DNA from 4 places in the Microbispora sp. NPDC004025 genome. Region 1 is predicted to be linked to each of the others. Evidence: predicted binding sites of a transcription regulator. Region 1 holds the regulator's gene; each other region holds the start of a gene.
What was found. Region 1 encodes LexA, which represses DNA repair genes until DNA is damaged. Its sites were predicted from a motif close to TCGAACANNTGTTCGA; they were not measured.
Positions count from the first base shown of each region.

Region 2: the regulator LexA is predicted to act here: its motif matches at 1,884-1,899, upstream of recA (recombinase RecA).
Region 3: the regulator LexA is predicted to act here: its motif matches at 1,948-1,963, upstream of ACWEQG_RS03880 (SAV_6107 family HEPN domain-containing protein).
Region 4: the regulator LexA is predicted to act here: its motif matches at 1,968-1,983, upstream of ACWEQG_RS34375 (DUF6504 family protein).

Region 1 is NZ_JBSGHN010000015.1:118,585-122,777, reverse strand. It holds gene ACWEQG_RS31015 (vitamin B12-dependent ribonucleotide reductase) at 1-1,271, opposite strand, end outside; gene nrdR (transcriptional regulator NrdR) at 1,392-1,856, opposite strand; gene lexA (transcriptional repressor LexA) at 2,289-3,005, shown strand; gene ACWEQG_RS31000 (MalY/PatB family protein) at 3,095-4,189, shown strand.
Region 2 is NZ_JBSGHN010000001.1:269,575-273,767, forward strand. It holds gene ACWEQG_RS01160 (ABC transporter ATP-binding protein) at 1-357, shown strand, start outside; gene ACWEQG_RS01165 (ABC transporter permease) at 354-1,439, shown strand; gene ACWEQG_RS01170 (hypothetical protein) at 1,461-1,736, opposite strand; gene recA (recombinase RecA) at 2,065-3,186, shown strand; gene recX (recombination regulator RecX) at 3,588-4,136, shown strand.
Region 3 is NZ_JBSGHN010000001.1:785,637-789,829, forward strand. It holds gene ACWEQG_RS03865 (GNAT family N-acetyltransferase) at 1-295, opposite strand, end outside; gene ACWEQG_RS03870 (YbaK/EbsC family protein) at 340-816, opposite strand; gene ACWEQG_RS03875 (L,D-transpeptidase family protein) at 942-1,826, shown strand; gene ACWEQG_RS03880 (SAV_6107 family HEPN domain-containing protein) at 2,232-2,669, shown strand; gene ACWEQG_RS03885 (arginine deiminase) at 2,737-3,981, opposite strand; gene bldD (transcriptional regulator BldD) at 4,105-4,193, opposite strand, start outside.
Region 4 is NZ_JBSGHN010000019.1:28,676-32,868, reverse strand. It holds gene ACWEQG_RS34385 (GntR family transcriptional regulator) at 1-588, shown strand, start outside; gene ACWEQG_RS34380 (hypothetical protein) at 693-1,934, shown strand; gene ACWEQG_RS34375 (DUF6504 family protein) at 2,058-2,324, shown strand; gene ACWEQG_RS34370 (DNA polymerase III subunit alpha) at 2,404-4,193, shown strand, end outside.

The DNA.
Region 1 (4,193 bases):
TTCTGCGTCGGGAAGTCGGCGAAGGTGATCGAGATGTCCATCGCGGTGATGATCAGCTCGGTGACCTTGACGAAGTTCGCGACGTCGAAGCTGTCGTCGTCGCGCAGGAACTTCAGCAGGTTGATCGACGCGAGGTTGCACGAGGAGTTGTCCAGGTGGACGTACTCCGAGCAGGGGTTGCTGGCCGTGATGCGCCCGGTCTCGGGGCAGGTGTGCCAGTCGTTGATCGTGTCGTCGTACTGCACGCCGGGGTCGGCGCACTCCCAGGCGGCCTGGGCCATCTTGCGGAACAGCGAGCGGGCCTCGACCTCCTCGATGACCTCGCCGGTCAGCCGGGCCCGCAGGCCGAACTGCCCGCCGGCCTCGACGGACCGCATGAACTCGTCGGAGACGCGCACCGAGTTGTTGGCGTTCTGGTACTGCACGGACACGATGTCCTTGCCGCCGAGGTCCATGTCGAACCCGGCGTCGCGCAGCGCGCGGATCTTGTCCTCCTCGCGCGCCTTGGTCTCGATGAACTCCTCGATGTCGGGGTGGTCCACGTCGAGGACGACCATCTTGGCCGCCCTGCGGGTGGCGCCGCCCGACTTGATGGTGCCGGCGGAGGCGTCGGCGCCGCGCATGAAGGAGACCGGGCCGCTGGCCGTGCCGCCGCTGGACAGCAGCTCCTTGGACGAGCGGATGCGGGAGAGGTTGACCCCGGAGCCCGAGCCGCCCTTGAAGATGACGCCTTCTTCCTTGTACCAGTCGAGGATCGACTCCATCGTGTCGTCCACGGCCAGGATGAAGCAGGCGCTCACCTGCTGGGGCGAGCGGGTGCCGACGTTGAACCACACCGGCGAGTTGAAGCTGAAGATCTGGTGGATCAGCGCGTGCTTGAGCTCGTGGTCGAAGATCTCGGCGTCCTCGTCGGAGGCGAAGTAGCCGTTCTCCAGACCGGTCCTGGTGTAGACGCCCACCACCCGGTCGACGAGCTGCTTGAGGCTCGACTCACGCTGCGGGGTGCCCACCGCCCCGCGGAAGTACTTGGTGGTGACGATGTTGGCCGCGTTGACCGACCAGAAGTCGGGGAACTCGACACCGTGCTGCTCGAAGTTGACCGAGCCGTCCCGCCAGTTCGTCATCACGACGTCGCGCCGCTCCCAGCGGACCTCGTCGTACGGGTGGACGCCCGGGGTGGTGAAGACGCGCTTCATCTTCAGGCCCTTGCGCGGGCGCTTGCCCCCCCGGCCCCCCGTACCCGATACGGTGCCGCTCACGGTCTCCGTCATGACTTCCCCCTCCCAGGGCCCGATGGAGCCCCTTCTCCGGACCACGCTCGTTACAACCACATCGTCGCGCCGCGCCGTCGCGCGCCGCCGTCCGCCTCGTCCCGGTCCCCCGGAAGGCGCCTACTTCTCGCCCCCCGGGCCGTGGGCCGCACGGAGCCGCTCGATCTCCGCCTCGAAGTCCGCCAGCGTCTCGAAGCTGCGGTAGACCGACGCGAAGCGCAGGTAGGCCACCTCGTCGAGGTCGCGGAGCGGACCGAGGATGGCCAGACCCACCTCGTGGGAGGCGATCTCGGCCGCACCGGTGCCCCGGATGCTCTCCTCGACCCGCTGCCCGAGCTGGGCGAGGGAGTCCTCGCTGACCGGGCGTCCCTGGCAGGCCCGCCGCACGCCGGCGACGACCTTCTCCCGGGAGAACGGCTCGGTGACCCCGCTGCGCTTGCTCACCATCAGCAGCACCGTCTCCTGGGTGGTGAACCTGCGCCCGCATTCGGGACAGGTGCGCCGGCGACGGATCGCTGCCCCGTCCTCGGCGGCGCGGCTGTCCACGACCCGCGTGTCGGGGTTGCGACAGAACGGACAGTGCACTCCATCGCCTCCCTGAACGCCCATCCCGAACACAAGGTGTGGTGAACTTACACCGGTGTGACTACTAGATGTTGTGGTCCAACCGTAGAAGTGCCCGACCTTGAACGCAAGTCGAACCGGCCTTGGGAGGGGAAGTGCCTGTTCGGCGCGCGTGTCGCGCCTCCGGTCACGGCCGCCTCACCTGCCCCGCCGGTCGCGGAATAGGCCCTTTACGGCGCCTTTCCTCGCCGATTTCCGCAGGGCCTCTGACCTGGACGTACATCGGCCCTGGAAGATCGGGTAAATCGAACACGGGATCGATCGAACTCCCGTACGATGAGGGGAACGGCGAGATCGGCGATTTCGCTGGATATCGAACAATTGTTTGACGGTGATCTTGAATCGCGGTACGGTCGCTCTGTGCGACATGAGGAACACGGATTGAGAGGTGGCATCGTGGGTGACCGAAGTGAGCAAGCGGATGGCGTCAGCGACCTCGCGGTTCGCAGGCGCGACTCGCTTGGCCTCACCCCCAGGCAGCGGAAGATCCTCGAGGTGATCCGCGACTCGGTCCAGCAGCGCGGCTATCCGCCGTCCATGCGGGAGATCGGGGAGGCAGTCCAGCTGACGAGCACCTCCAGCGTGTCGCACCAGCTCACGGCGCTCCAGCGTAAGGGTTACCTCCGGCGCGACCCGCACCGCCCCCGCGCCCTGGAGGTCCGGCTGCCCGGAGAGCCGGTGCTGTGGGTGGATCCGGACGCCACCACGGAGGAGGAGGCCGGGTTCAGCCGTCCGACGGCCGCCTACGTGCCGCTGGTCGGCCGCATCGCCGCCGGTGGTCCCATCCTCGCCGAGCAGAGCATCGAGGACGTGTTCGCCCTGCCCAAGCAGCTCGTGGGCGAGGGCACCCTGTTCCTGCTCCAGGTCTCCGGCGACTCGATGATCGAGGCCGCCATCGCCGACGGCGACTGGGTCGTGGTGCGGCAGCAGCCGGTCGCCGACAACGGCGACATCGTGGCCGCCATGATCGACGGTGAGGCCACCGTGAAGACGTTCAAGCGCAAGGACGGGCACGTGTGGCTGGTGCCCCACAACCCCAACTACGAGCCGATCCCCGGTGACGAGGCGACCGTGCTCGGCAAGGTCACGGCCGTCCTGCGCAAGCTGTGACGGCGTCGGCGCCCCGTGGCACGACGCGCCGCGGGGCGCGACGACCACCCCTTTCCGCTGGTCACTAATTCGCAATTAGGGTGAGTCGGGTGAATCTCGACTCGCTGTCGCTGGATGCGGCCCGCCGCCGTGACGGAATCAAATGGGCCCACGCCGCGTCCGGCGTCATCCCCGCCTGGGTCGCCGACATGGACTTCCCCGTGCCCGACGCGGTCACGGAGGCCATCGCGAGACGCGCCGCCACGGATCTCGGCTATCCCGCTTGGCTGGACGAGCCGACCGCCGGGCCCCTGGCGGAGGCGTTCGCCGAGCGCATGGAGGCGCGGTACGGCTGGCGAGCGGATCCGGCCCACGTGCGGTCCTACACGGACCTGAACCAGGCCCTCCAGGTGCTGCTGCACGTCATGACCGAGCCCGGCGACGCCGTGGCGCTGCACGTGCCGGCCTACGACCCCTTCCTCGGCACGATCACCGGGATGAACCGCCGCCTGGTGCCCATGCCGCTCACGGCCGACGGCAGGTTCGAGGTCCCCGGCGAGCCCGTCCGGGTGCTCCTGCTGGTCAACCCGCAGAACCCGTCGGGCCGCTCGTTCACCCGTGAGGAGCTCGCGGCGGTCGCCGCGTACGCCGATCTGCACGGCACGCTGGTGATCGCCGACGAGATCCACGCGGACCTGACGTACGCCCCGGCCCGGCACATCCCGTTCGCCACGATCCTTCCCGAGCGCACCGTCACGCTGACCTCCGCCAGCAAGGCCTTCAACATGGGTGGCCTGCACTGCTCGGTGGCCCACATCGGCGCGAAGGACGCCAGGGACGCGCTCGGCCGCCAGCCCGCCCACATCTACGGGGCGCCGAGTGTCCTCGGCGTGGAGGCCACGGTGGCCGCCTGGCGGCACGGCGACGCGTGGCTGGAGGAGGTGCTGACGATTCTCGACCGCAACCGCAGGCGCATCGCCGAGCGGCTCCCGTCGGTCGGGTACCGCATGCCCGAGGCCACCTATCTCGCGTGGCTCGACTTCGGCGTGCCCGGCGCGGCGCACTTCCTCGAGCGGGAGGCCCGGGTCAAGCTCAACCCGGGCCCGAACTACGGAGGCGGCGACACCTTCGCCCGCCTCAACTTCGCGACGTCGGCGGCGATCCTGGAGGAGATCCTGTCCAGGATCGCCGCCGCGCTGGCGTGAGGCG
Region 2 (4,193 bases), on a different contig from region 1:
CGCGCCGCCGCGGGCGTGCCGGTGATCTTCTCCAGTCACCAGCTCGACGTGGTCGAACGGCTCTGCGACTCGGTCGGCATCATCTCCGCGGGCCGCATGGTGGCGCACGGCCCGGTGGACGAGCTGCGGGAGCGGGAGGGCCGCGGGGTGCTGCGTGTCGTGGTCAGGGACGCCGCGCCCGGCTGGGCCCACGGCCTGCCCGGCGAGCTGACCCGGGAGGGCGACCGCGACGTCCTGCTGTGCGAGGAGGGCGACGACCAGGCCATCCTCCGTACGGCGATGGGCGCGGGCAAGGTGGAGCACTTCGGCCGCAGGCAGCCCACGCTGGCCGAGATCTTCAGGGAGGCGGTGGCATGAACGGGCTGATGCTGGTGGCCCAGCGGGAGATCCGCACGCGCGTCAGGACGAAGTCGTTCCTGATCAGCCTGGCGGTCAGTGCCGTCCTGGTGGCCGCGCTCGCGTTCCTGCCGAAGGTCCTGGGCGGTGGCGACACCTACGACGTGGGCGTCGTGGGGAACGCGCCCGCGCCCGTGGCCCAGCTGGCGTACTCCCGGTTGCCGGACGAGGCGGCGGCGCGGAAGGCCGTGATCGACGGTGACGTGGACGCGGCCCTGATCGACGGCGGCAAGGTCCTCGCGAACGGCGAACTCGACCAGCGGCTCGGCCTGATCCTCGAAGCCGCGCACCGGGACGCCCAGATCAAGGCGGCCGGCGTCACGATCACGCCGCTGCGGGTGGAGTCGGTCGGCGCCGACGCCCAATACCAGAGCGTGCGCACCGGGCTCGCCACACTTCTCGTGATGGTTCTGTTCTTCCTGCTCATCTACAGCGCGATGTACGTCGCCATGGGCGTGGTGGAGGAGAAGGGCAGCCGCATCGTCGAGATCCTGCTCACCTCGGTGCGCCCCTGGCAGCTCCTCGGCGGCAAGATCGTCGGGCTTGGCGCGCTGGGACTGATCAACCTCGCCGTGATCATCGTCGTCGGCCTCGCGGTGTCCTTCGCGACCGGCTTCACGGCCGACCTGCCGCCCGGAATGGCGGGAATCGTGGTCAGCGCGATCGTCTGGTTCGTGCTCGGCTACGCCTTCTTTTCGGCGCTCGCGGCGGCCTTCGGCTCGCTGGTCTCGCGGCAGGAGGAGCTCAACAGCGTCCTGACGCCGATGACCACGCTGATGATGCTCACCTACGTGACGGCCTACTTCGCCGCCGTCGAGCCCACCGGCACGCTCGCGCGCGTCCTGTCGCTCGTGCCGCCGTTCTCCTCGATGGTCATGCCGGTGCGTACGGCGGCCGCGGACGTGCCGCTGGGGGAGATCCTCATCGCCGGAGTGCTCATGGTCGTGGCCGTGGCCGCCGTCCTGCTGGGCGCGGCTCGCGTCTACCGGCGGGCGGTGCTCCGCACCGGAGCCCGGGTCAAGTTGGGCGAAGTCGTCCGCTGACGGGCCGGGCCCGGGAGGGGGTCAGGGGCGCCTGGAGAGCGTCCGGCTGATCATCTCGGCCGCACGGCCGGGGTCGTCGGCGCTCTCCTGGCCGCCCGGGGCCCACAGGAACATCCAGCCTTCCCTGGCGGGGGTCGCGAAGACGATCGTCTGCCTGCCGGTTCCCGGGTGCCGGACGGACAGGACCGGGTCGTCCGTGCCGAGCAGGCGCGCGACGAGACCGTGTTCGGGGAGTCGCGCCGCGAGCGCCGCAAGGTGGGTCAGACGCTGTCCGCTGTAGTCGCCGGTGCCCGTCACGTGGCCCCTCCAGCGGGAGATCCAGCTTTGGCTACAAGGATCGTCCCAGGTCAGCGCGCTGGCAACCATGCGGAGGTAACGCCCGGGAATGTAACGGCGCGGATGGGACGCCGTTCGTCTCCCGCATGCGGCGGTTCGGGCATGTGATCGAACAATCGTTCGGCTATATTGGACTGGTCGCCTCCGGGGTGCGCGCCGTCAGGTCGCCGGGGCGCGGCAGGTTCCCGGCCCGCCTCCCGGGTGGTGTGCGGGAAGCTCCGGAAAATGTCGGTGGCACCCCGTAGCTTTTCGGTGACCGAGCAGACGACCACCTTCCAGGGGGCACCCAATGGCAATCAACGACCGCGAGAAGGCCCTTGAGACCGCCCTCGCGCAAATCGAGCGGCAGTTCGGCAAGGGCACCGTCATGCGCCTCGGAGACGACGCGCGTGCCCCGATCGAGGTCATCCCCACCGGTGCGATCGCCCTCGACGTCGCCCTCGGCATCGGCGGCTTCCCCCGCGGCCGGATCGTCGAGGTGTACGGTCCCGAGTCCTCCGGTAAGACGACCGTCGCCCTGCACGCCGTGGCCAACGCGCAGAAGGGCGGCGGCATCGCCGCCTTCATCGACGCCGAGCACGCTCTCGACCCCGAGTACGCGAAGAAGCTGGGGGTCGACGTCGACGCGTTGCTCGTGTCCCAGCCGGACACCGGTGAGCAGGCGCTCGAGATCGCGGACATGCTGATCCGTTCCGGCGCCGTCGACATCATCGTGATCGACTCGGTGGCGGCCCTCGTGCCCAAGGCCGAGATCGAGGGCGAGATGGGCGACAGCCACGTCGGCCTCCAGGCCCGGCTCATGTCGCAGGCCCTGCGCAAGGTCGCCGGCGCCCTGAACCAGACCCGCACGACCGCCATCTTCATCAACCAGCTTCGCGAGAAGATCGGCGTCATGTTCGGAAGCCCCGAGACCACCACGGGTGGCAAGGCGCTGAAGTTCTACGCGTCGGTGCGGCTCGACGTGCGCAGGATCGAGACGCTCAAGGACGGCACCGAGCCGGTCGGCAACCGGACCCGGGTGAAGGTCGTCAAGAACAAGATGGCCCCGCCCTTCCGCCAGGCCGACTTCGACATCCTCTACGGCATCGGCATCTCCCGCGAGGGCGGCCTGATCGACATGGGCGTGGAGCACGGGTTCGTGCGCAAGGCCGGCGCCTGGTACACGTACGAGGGCGACCAGCTCGGGCAGGGCAAGGAGAACGCCCGCAACTTCCTGAAGAACAACCCCGACATCGCCAACGAGATCGAGAAGAAGATCAAGGAGAAGCTCGGCGTCGGCCCGCGGCTCGACACGCCGGGCGAGCCCGCCGCCGCTCCGGCGGCGCCGCCCGCTCCCGCGTCCGGCCGGGCGCCCGCGGCTGCCTCCGGCCGGGGCAAGGCGGCCGCCGCGCCCAAGCCGGGTGACGTCTGAGCGCAGGCATGGGGCGTGAGGAGTTCCCCGGCCCGGACGGCGAGATCGGGCCGGGGGACTGGAACTCCGGACCTTGGGGACCGGCCGAAGAGCCGCCCGGATCCGCCGAGGACGCGTCCGCGACGATCGCCGCCCTGCGGGCGGAGATGCGCAGGCGCTCCGGTGGCACTTCCGGCCGGCGCGGTGGTGACGGCCCCCGGAACTTCGGCGACGCCGGCGGGTTCGGCGGCGCCGGGGGCATCGGCGACGCCGGGGACGAGACCGTGGGCTCCGGCGGGGGCGGCCTCTGGGAGCGTGACGCGTCGGGCCGGGAGGATCCCGGGCCCGGACGCCGGCGCCAGGGACGCGGCAGGCGGCGCCGGGGAGACCGGGGCGAGCCGCGTGGGCGGTCCGGCGGATGGCTGCCCGACGGGCCGCAGGAGGGCACCGCGGCGAGCGAGGGGCCGCCGGCCGACCCGGAGGCGGTGGCCAGGGCCATCTGCCTGCGGCTGCTGACGATGGCGCCCAAGACCCGGGCCCAGCTCGCGGAGGCGCTGCGCAAGCGGGACGTGCCCGAGGCGGCGGCCGACGCCGTGCTGGAGCGGTTCTCCGAGGTCGGGCTCATCGACGACGAGGCGTTCGCCGCCGCGTGGGTGAGCTCCCGGCACGCCGGTCGCGGGCTCGCCCGCCGCGCGCTCGCCCAGGAACTGCGGCAGCGCGGAGTCGCGGAGGAGACGGTCAAGGACGCCGTCGGGCGGCTCGATCCCGACGAGGAGACCGAGACCGCGCGCAGGCTGGTGGAGCGGAAACTGGCGGCCACCCGAGGCGTGGAGCCGCAGGCGCGCATGCGACGATTGGTCGGCATGCTGGCCCGCAAGGGCTACTCGCCGGGCCTGGCCTTCCGTGTGGTCCGAGAGGCGATCGAGGCCGAAGGCAGCCCGTCAGATGGGCTTCCGGATACCTTCGAGTGAGCCATAGCACCATGCAAAAGTCACTTGACAGGGCATCTTTGCTTGCTCGTTACCTCT
Region 3 (4,193 bases), on a different contig from region 1:
AGTCCTCCGCCACCACCGGCCCGGCCCGGTCCTGCAGCGCCCCGCGTACGACGTCGTGCCACCACTGCCCGCGGCCGCCGTGGAAGCCGTACGCGAAGCCGGCGACTCCGTCGGGCGCCTGCGCGTCCTCGGCGAGCACGCAGTCGAAGTCGGGATAGGTGGAGTGGTTACGCATGATCGCCATGCGCCCCGCGAGCTGGTCCGACGGCGGGCGCATGGCGACCGTGTAGATCTCCAGCACGGTGCCCAGCACCGCCCTGAACCGGTCGGGCCCCACCCGTCGCAGTTGGATCACCCGTCGCACACTAGCAAAACGTCGTAGGGCCGGTCCGTCAGGCGTCACTCCACCTCGGCGGCCGTGCCCCCGGTGATGCGCAGCAACTCCTCGTAGGACGTGGGGAAGACCGAGTGGGGGTGCCCGGCGGCGGCCCACACCACGTCGTGCTTGCCCAGCCAGGTGTCCACCAGCGTCCGTACGGGCGCGGGGTGCCCGACCGGGGCGACGCCGCCGATGGGCTGCCCGGTGTGCTCGCGGACGAACTCCGGCGTGGCCCGCCGTACCTTCGCCGCGCCGACGAGCCGCGCGATCAGATCGGTGTTCACGCGATGGGCGCCGCTGGTCAGCACCAGCAGCGGCGCGCCGTCCGCGTCGAAGATCAGGCTGTTGGCGATCGCGCCCACCTCGCAGCCGAGCTGGGCCGCCGCAGTGGCGGCCGTCGGGGCGGCGTCGTCCAGCACGACGACCTCGCCCGTCACCTCGTGAGCCCGCAGGGCCTCTTGGACCCGGACGACGTTCGGATGCAACTTTTCTGCCACGCGGTCACTCTAAACGGATTGCCAGGACATACGTCACCGATTATGGCCACGTGTGATCACGCGGCTCACAATCGGACCGTATGGTGGGTCCTTTGATCGAGAATCGGGCTTATGAGGGGTTGGTCATGATGAGGGGTCGACGGCGACTGGCCGCGGCCACGCTCGTCACGGTGGGAGCCGTGGCGTTCGCGGCGGCCGGCGTCACCGGCACGGCGCAGGCGCGCACCACCGCGCCCGCGGGAGCGGTGACCACGGGCACCGTGCTGTCGGCGGGCACCGTGCTGTCAGCGGGCACCGCGCCGTCAGCGCTTCCGGCGCTTCCGGCGCGGGCCGCCGTGCCCGGGCGTGCCGCCTACCCGCCGTTCACCGCACCGGGCAAGACGCTCAGGCTCGGTGCCAAGGGCTCGGCCGTGAAGGCGCTGCAGTCCCGGCTCAGGGAGCTCGGGTACATGCCCGGCTCGGCCGACGGCCGTTACGGCGGAACCACGCTGACGGCGGTCTGGGCCTTCCAGAAGGTGCAGGGGATCAAGCCGACCAGCACGATCGCCGCCCGCACCTGGAGGGCGCTGGAGAATCCCCGCGCGCCCAGGGTCCTGGTGCCCCGGGGCAAGCCGGCCCGCGTCGAGGTGGACCTGACCAAACAGGTGATGGTTCTGTACCGGAACGGCGCGCCGGTGATGATCAGTCACATCTCCAGCGGCAGCGGCGTCCCCTATACCGAGTACGCCACCTGGAACGGCAAGCGGCAGCGGTTCTCCGGCAGCGCCCGCACGCCTACCGGCGACTACAAGACCACCTGGCGGGTCAAGGGCTGGCACCGGTCCTACCTCGGGCAGCTCTACAACCCGATCTTCTTCAACGGCGGCATCGCGCTCCACGGCGCGCTGTCGGTGCCGCTCTATCCGGCGTCGCACGGCTGCGTGCGGCTGCCCATGAACGTGGCCGAGGTCCTGCCGGGCATGCTCGGCAAGGGCGTCCCGGTGCACGTCAGGGGCGCCTTCAGGCGCTAGTTCCACTTCCGGAGGGGCCCCGCGCGAGGTGATCGCGCGGGGCCCCTCCGTCGTCTCGTGCCCGCGTTTGCGCCACACTCCTCGAACACGTATTCGTTGACAGCCTTGACAGTGGACATGATCGAATCTATGTTCGATGGAGTGGGCGTGGGACTCGCGGCTCGCGCCCACCCCGTTGGATTCGTGCCTTCGTCGTCGGCGGAGACGGATGCGGCACGGCCCGCGGCGTGGGCCGGACGGGGAGAGGGGAAGCTCCTCGTCCGGCCGCCCACGGGAGCCTGAGAAAGCGTCGGGCGATCTCGAGCGGTTCACGGGATCTCCCGGCCGGCGAAATTGTCGGTGCGATCTGCGACTGTGAGGTCACCGGCGACCTTCGCCGGAGTGCCACGACTCAAGGAGGCGGGCATGACTGAGCAGAATGACGATCAGAAGAGCGGGCCCCGGCTCTCGCAGGCGGTTCTGGCACACCTCGCGGATGCCAGGGCATGCCTCGCGGACGCCACCGTCGGGCCCACCCCCGCGGACCGCTACGTGTCGGCCCACCTGGCGGCCCTCCGTGCGGCCGCCGGGATCCTCGCGGCGCGTCCGCGGCCGATGGACGGCCGCAGGCGGCGCCTGCGCAGCGCCTGGGAGCTGCTGCCTGAGGCCGAGCCCAAGCTCGCGGACTGGGCGGCCTACTTCGCGGTGAGCGCGACCAAGCGCGCGGCGGCCGAGGCCGGCATGGTCCGCGCCGTCACGCAGAACGACGCGGAAGAGATCATAGCGGAGGCGGACAGGTTCGTCGGCGAGGTCGAGTCGATCCTCGGTCTGCCCGGCCGCCCCACCCTGCCCATGGCCGGCTGACCTCCGTCTCCGGCCATGGTCCCGCTCGTCCCGTCCGGGCGAGCTGTGCGGGTGCGGGCGCGGGTGCTCAGACGGGGTCGCGCTCCAGCGGGCAGCTCATGCAACGCGGCCCGCCGCGTCCGCGTCCGAGCTCGCTGCCGCGGATCGTGATGACCTCGATGCCGTGCCTGCGCAGGTAATTGTTGGTCGTGGTGTTGCGTTCGTAGGCGACCACCACGCCCGGCTCCAGCGCCAGCAGGTTGCAGCCGTCGTCCCACTGCTCGCGCTCGGCCGCGTGCACGTCCTGCGTCGGCGTGAGGACCTTGATGTCGTCCAGGCCGAGGGCCCGTGCGATCGCCTTGTGCATGTCCTCCGGCGGATGGTCGGTGACCTTCAGCTCCTTGTCGGTGTCGCCCGGCTCCACCGTGTACGAGGGGAGCATGCCGAGCCCGGCGTACTTGGTGAACACGCCCACGTCGACGTTGGTCATCACGGTGTCGAGGTGCATGAACGCGCGGGTCTTGGGCAGGTCGAGCGCCACGATGCGGGTCGCCGACCCCGCGCGGAACAGGTTGGTCGCCAGCATCTCGACCGCCTGCGGCTGGGTGCGCTCGCTCACCCCGACGAGCACGACGCCGTCGCCGAGCACCAGGACGTCGCCGCCCTCGATGGTGGCCGGGGCCATGCGCACGCCCTCGTACCAGACGTTGAACCCGCCGTCGTCCGGGTTGCCGTAACCCGCGGCGAACAGCGGATGCCAGCGGTAGACGGCCTCGTAGTTGACGGTCTCCCGCCTGCGCGCCTTCTTGCGCATCGCGTTGATCGACACCCCGTCGTACACCCAGCAGGAGGTGTCGCGGGCGAACAGGTGGTTGGGCAGCGGCGGGAGGACGAAGTCGTCCATCGCGAGCGTGTGGAAGGTGATGGAGCCCGGGTCGCAGCCCAGCTCCATGATCTCGCGCTTGGTGATCCCGCCGGTCAGCAGCGGTGCGAGCCTGTCGGCGTCGAGGGAGTCGAGCGTGTTGCGGATCGCGTCGGCGGCCAGCGGGCCGAACCAGTGCTCGTCGACGCTGCCGTCGAGGATGTGCTTGCGCGCGTCGGGGATCTCGATCACCTCGCGCAGGAGGTCACCGAGGTGGTGCACCGTGACGCCGCGTCCGGCGAGCACCTCGCACCACTCCCGGTGCTCCTCCAGCGCGCGGTGCACCCAGAGCACGTCGTCGAACAGCAGGCCGTCCTTGTTGCCCGGGGTGAGCCGCTTGAGCGCGAGTTCGGGAATGTCGACCAGGACGCGGCGAAGCCTGCCCACCTCGGAGCCCACGTAAAACGTCATGTCCTGCCTATCCCCGCGTGACAGGAATCACTCGTACCGACGGCTCCCCGAAGCGATAGACGCCGCCCGTGACTACGCCGAGCGGGCGGGCACGGGGAGCCGCGTACGGGCCGAGACGGGAGGTCAGAAGGACTCGACGGCGCGTCGGGCCTCCGCGTCGAGCACGCCCCAGTGGATGAACTCCTCGGTCAGCTCGACCGGCGACTTGTCGT
Region 4 (4,193 bases), on a different contig from region 1:
GGTTCCCTGCCGCCGGGCACCCGCCTGTCGGAGGAGACGATCGGCAACCTGCTCGGCGTCTCCCGCAACACCCTCCGGGAGGCGTTCAGACTGCTGTCGCACGAGAACCTGCTCGTGCACGAGCTGCACCGCGGCGTCTTCGTGCGCAAGCTCGCGGCGGCCGACGTGGCGGACATCTACGCGATGCGGCGCATCCTGGAGACGGCGGGCGTGCGCGCCGCCGCCGCGGCCCCGCCCGAAGCCGTACGGGAGGTGGGGCGCCATGTCGAGGAGGGCCGGACCGCCGCGGAGGCCGGCGACTGGGTAGCCGTCGGCACCGCCAACATGCGATTCCACCGGGCCATCGCCGCGCTGCTGTCCAGCCCGCGCGTGGACGAGAGCATGGCGCGCCTGCTCGCCGAGCTGCGGCTGGCCTTCCACGTCATGGGCGAGCTCAGGACCTTCCACGAGCCCTACCTGGAAGACAACGCGCGCATCGCCGCGCTGCTGGCAGAGGGTGACCACGAGCGGGCCGAGCGGGAGCTGCTCGCGTACTTCGACGCCGCGCAGGCCCAGCTGCTGGCCGCCTACGCGGAACACACCGGCTGAGCCCGCCGGGCTGGGCTCGCCGGGCTGGGCCCGCCGATCCGGGCCCGCCGATCCGGCTTGCGGTTTCGGCAGAACCGGATGACCGGCCGCCGCGTCCTACGGATATGCGGACGCGGATTCTCGGAGTGACGGCGGCGCTGGCCGCGGTGATCCTGCCGGCGGCATGCGCGTCGCCCACGCCCCGCGATCTCGAGACCTGGAACGAGTCCGACGCCGTGAGCGGCGAGCCCGCCGTGCGGGAGCGCCCGTCGCCCTCCTGCCTGACCGGGTCGCCGACGCCGGAGCCGGGCGGGGAGGACGGGCGGGCCGGAGCGTGGCGCGCGGCGTACTACGACTACCGCGACCGGCTCAGGGGCCTGGCCGTGACCCGCGAGGGGACCGTGTGGGCGGCAGGCACCCGGGTGCCCCGCGCCTGCGGGCCTGAGACGGGGACGCCGCTGCTGCTGCGCGGGGACGGCGGGCGGTGGCAGGAGGTCGCGGCCCCGCCGATGGTGCCCGAGCCGAGAGCCATGGCCGCGTCGTCCGACCGCGACGTGTGGCTGTTCGGCGGGGAGAACGCCGCGCGCTGGAACGGGCGGAGATGGACCGCGGCGCCCGGCCTGGGCGCCGACCTGAAACGGGTGCACGCGGCGGGCCCCGGCGACGTCTGGGCGATCGTGAAGGCGAACTTCCTGGACGGGGCCGGGGGAGCAGAGGGCGCCTGGAGCTCCTGGTCGGATCTGCGGCACTGGGACGGCGCCGCCTGGCGCAAGGCGCGGCCGCCGCTGGTCGCCAAGGACGTCGGCGGCCTGCCCGGCGGCGAGGTCTGGGCCGCCGGTTCCAGCCGCGGCCGGGCCGCCGTCGCCCGGTGGAACGGCTGGTCCTGGAGCATGGTCCCGCTGCCCGCGGTCCCGGTGCTGCACCGGAACCAGCTCTCCGAGCTCGTCGACCTCGCCGTGGACGAGTCGGGCCGGGTGGCGGCCGTCGGCTGGATCGCGTGGGTCTGCGGCGTCCAGGAGGAAGACGTGACCTACTGCGGCCGCACGCTGCTGCTGCGGCGGGAGAACGGGCGGTGGAGTCACAGCCTGCCGTCCGAGCCCGGGCTCGACCCGCACGTGCGGCTGGAGGCCGACGGCCGGGGCGGGTTCTGGCTGTTCTACTCCAAAACCGAGTGGAACACGGCGGTCGGTCACCTGTCGGGCGGCAAATGGACGTACGGGACGTTTCCGGCCGGGCCGCTCGGGCACACCCGGGTGGCGGCCGTCGTGAGGCAGCCGGGGGCGGCCCGCGTCTGGGCGGTGGCGGCCGACGACACCGAGCGCGAGGAGCCGCCCTACCAGGGCAGCGGCGTCTGGCTCGCCGACTGAACACGCGGCCCGCCGACTTGCGTTCACCCTCCTGGGAACGTATGTTCGAAGTAGCGGCGATTCTGCCCGAATCATCCGCCCGTCTTCCCCCGGGTGGCCAGAAAGCCACAGGGAGAAGGAGTCTTGAGCAGACTTTACGGCGATCCGATCGAGGTGTGGGTCCGGGACGGGCACCCTGCTCAGTTCGTCTGGCGTGACCGGCTCTACACCGTCCGCGAGATCCAGGACCACTGGGTGGTCGCCAGGGAATGGTGGAAGACCTCGGACGCCGATCCCGGCGAGCGGCGCTTCTGGCGACTGGGGGCCGCGGCCGGCAAGGAGGTCGGGACCTATGAACTGCGCTTCGACACCGCCAGCGGCGGATGGCTCCTGCTGAGGGCCTGGGACTGATGGGAACGCTCCAGCCACCCACGACGACCGGGGGACGGGCCGCTGGAGGACGGACCGGGGGACGGACGGGGGCGCGCCGGTGACGCACGCCTTCGCCCACCTGCACGTGGCGTCCGCCTTCTCGCTGCGGTACGGCACCGCGTTCCCCGCCGCCCTCGTCCGGCGGGCCGCCGAGCACGGCATGGACACGCTGGCGCTGACCGACCGCGACGGCCTCTACGGCGCGATCAAGCACGTCATCGCGTGCCACGAGCGGGGTGTCCGCCCGGTCGCCGGCGTGGATCTGGCCCTCGGTCCGGACTCCACGCCGGACGACCTGTTCGGCGGCGGTCTTCCGCCGTCCGGCCGCCGTACGGCGCGGAGGAGGCCGGCGGCCGAGCCCGCGCGGGTCGTCGTGCTCGCGCGCTCGCACGGCTGGGCCGCGCTGTGCCACCTGGTCACCGCCGCCCACCACGCGGGGGAACGCGGCGAGCCGCACGTCACGCCGGGGATGGTGGCCGAGCACGCGACCGGCCCGGACGGGGAGCCGCGGCTGACCGTGCTGCTCGGGCCCCGCTCCGGGGTCGGCCGCGCGGTGGCCGAACGGCGCGACGACCAGGCCCGCGCCCTGCTGGCCGCCTGGCGCGCGGTCGTCCCCGACCTGGTCGTCGAGGTGTCCGACCTGTACGGCTACCGCGACGCGAACACCGCCGCGCGCATGATCGGGCTGGCCGACTCGATGGGCGTGCCGGTCGTGCTGACCAACGCGGTCCGCTACCTGGACGCCGCCGACCACCAGGTCGGCAACGTGCTCGACGCGGCGCGCAAGCTGGTGCCCCTCGACGGGCGGCATCTGGACGACCCCACGGCCCACGCGTACCTGAAGGACGGCGCCGAGATGACGCGGGTGGCCGCGCGGATCTGCGGCGGCGATCCCGGCCGGGCCGGGCGGCTACTCGCCGAGACGCGCCGCGTGGCCGACCGGTGCGTGCTCGACCCCGTAGAGATCGTGCCGCTGCTCGAACCCGAGCGGCCCCGGCTCCACCTGCCGGAGGTCGGCGAGGACCCGGTGCCCCTGCTGCGGAACCGCTGCGAGGAGGGGCTGGCCCGGCGGGGGCTGGAGCGTTCGGCCGAGGCCCGCGACCGGCTCGCCGCCGAGCTAGGCGTGATCGAGAAGAAGCGGCTGTCGGGCTACTTCACCTCCGTCGCCGGCATTACGGACATGATCCGGGCGATGGGCGTGCGGTGCGCGATCCGCGGCTCGGGGGCGGGCAGCCTGGTCAACTACCTGATCGGCATCGGCGAGGTGAACCCGCTCGAACACGGCCTGCTGATGGAGCGCTTCCTGTCGGAGGGCCGCAAGGGCCTGCCCGACATCGACATCGACGTGGAGTCGGCCCGCCGCCTCGACTGCTACCGCGCGATCCTCGGCCGGTACGGCGAGGACCGGGTGGCCTGCGTGTCGATGATGGAGACCTACCGCGCCCGCAGCGCGATCAGGGACGTCGGCGCCGCGATGGGCCTGCCGCCGCACGAGATCGACGTCATCGCCAAGGCGTTCCCGCAGGTGCGGGCCAGGCAGATCAGGGCCGCGCTGTCCGACCTGCCGGAGCTGCGCGACAGCGGGCTGAACGACCGGTCGCTGGAGACCGTGTTCCGCCTGGCCGAGCGGCTCGACGGGCTGCCCCGGCACATCGCGCTGCACCCCTGCGGCGTGCTGATCGGCAACTCCACGCTGCGCGACCGCACGCCGGTCGAGCGCAGCCTGCTGGAGTTCCCGATGTCGCAGTTCGACAAGGACGACGTCGAGGAGGCGGGCCTGCTCAAGCTCGACGTGCTCGGGGTGCGCATGCAGTCGGCGCTCGCCTACGCCCTGCAGGAGGTCGAACG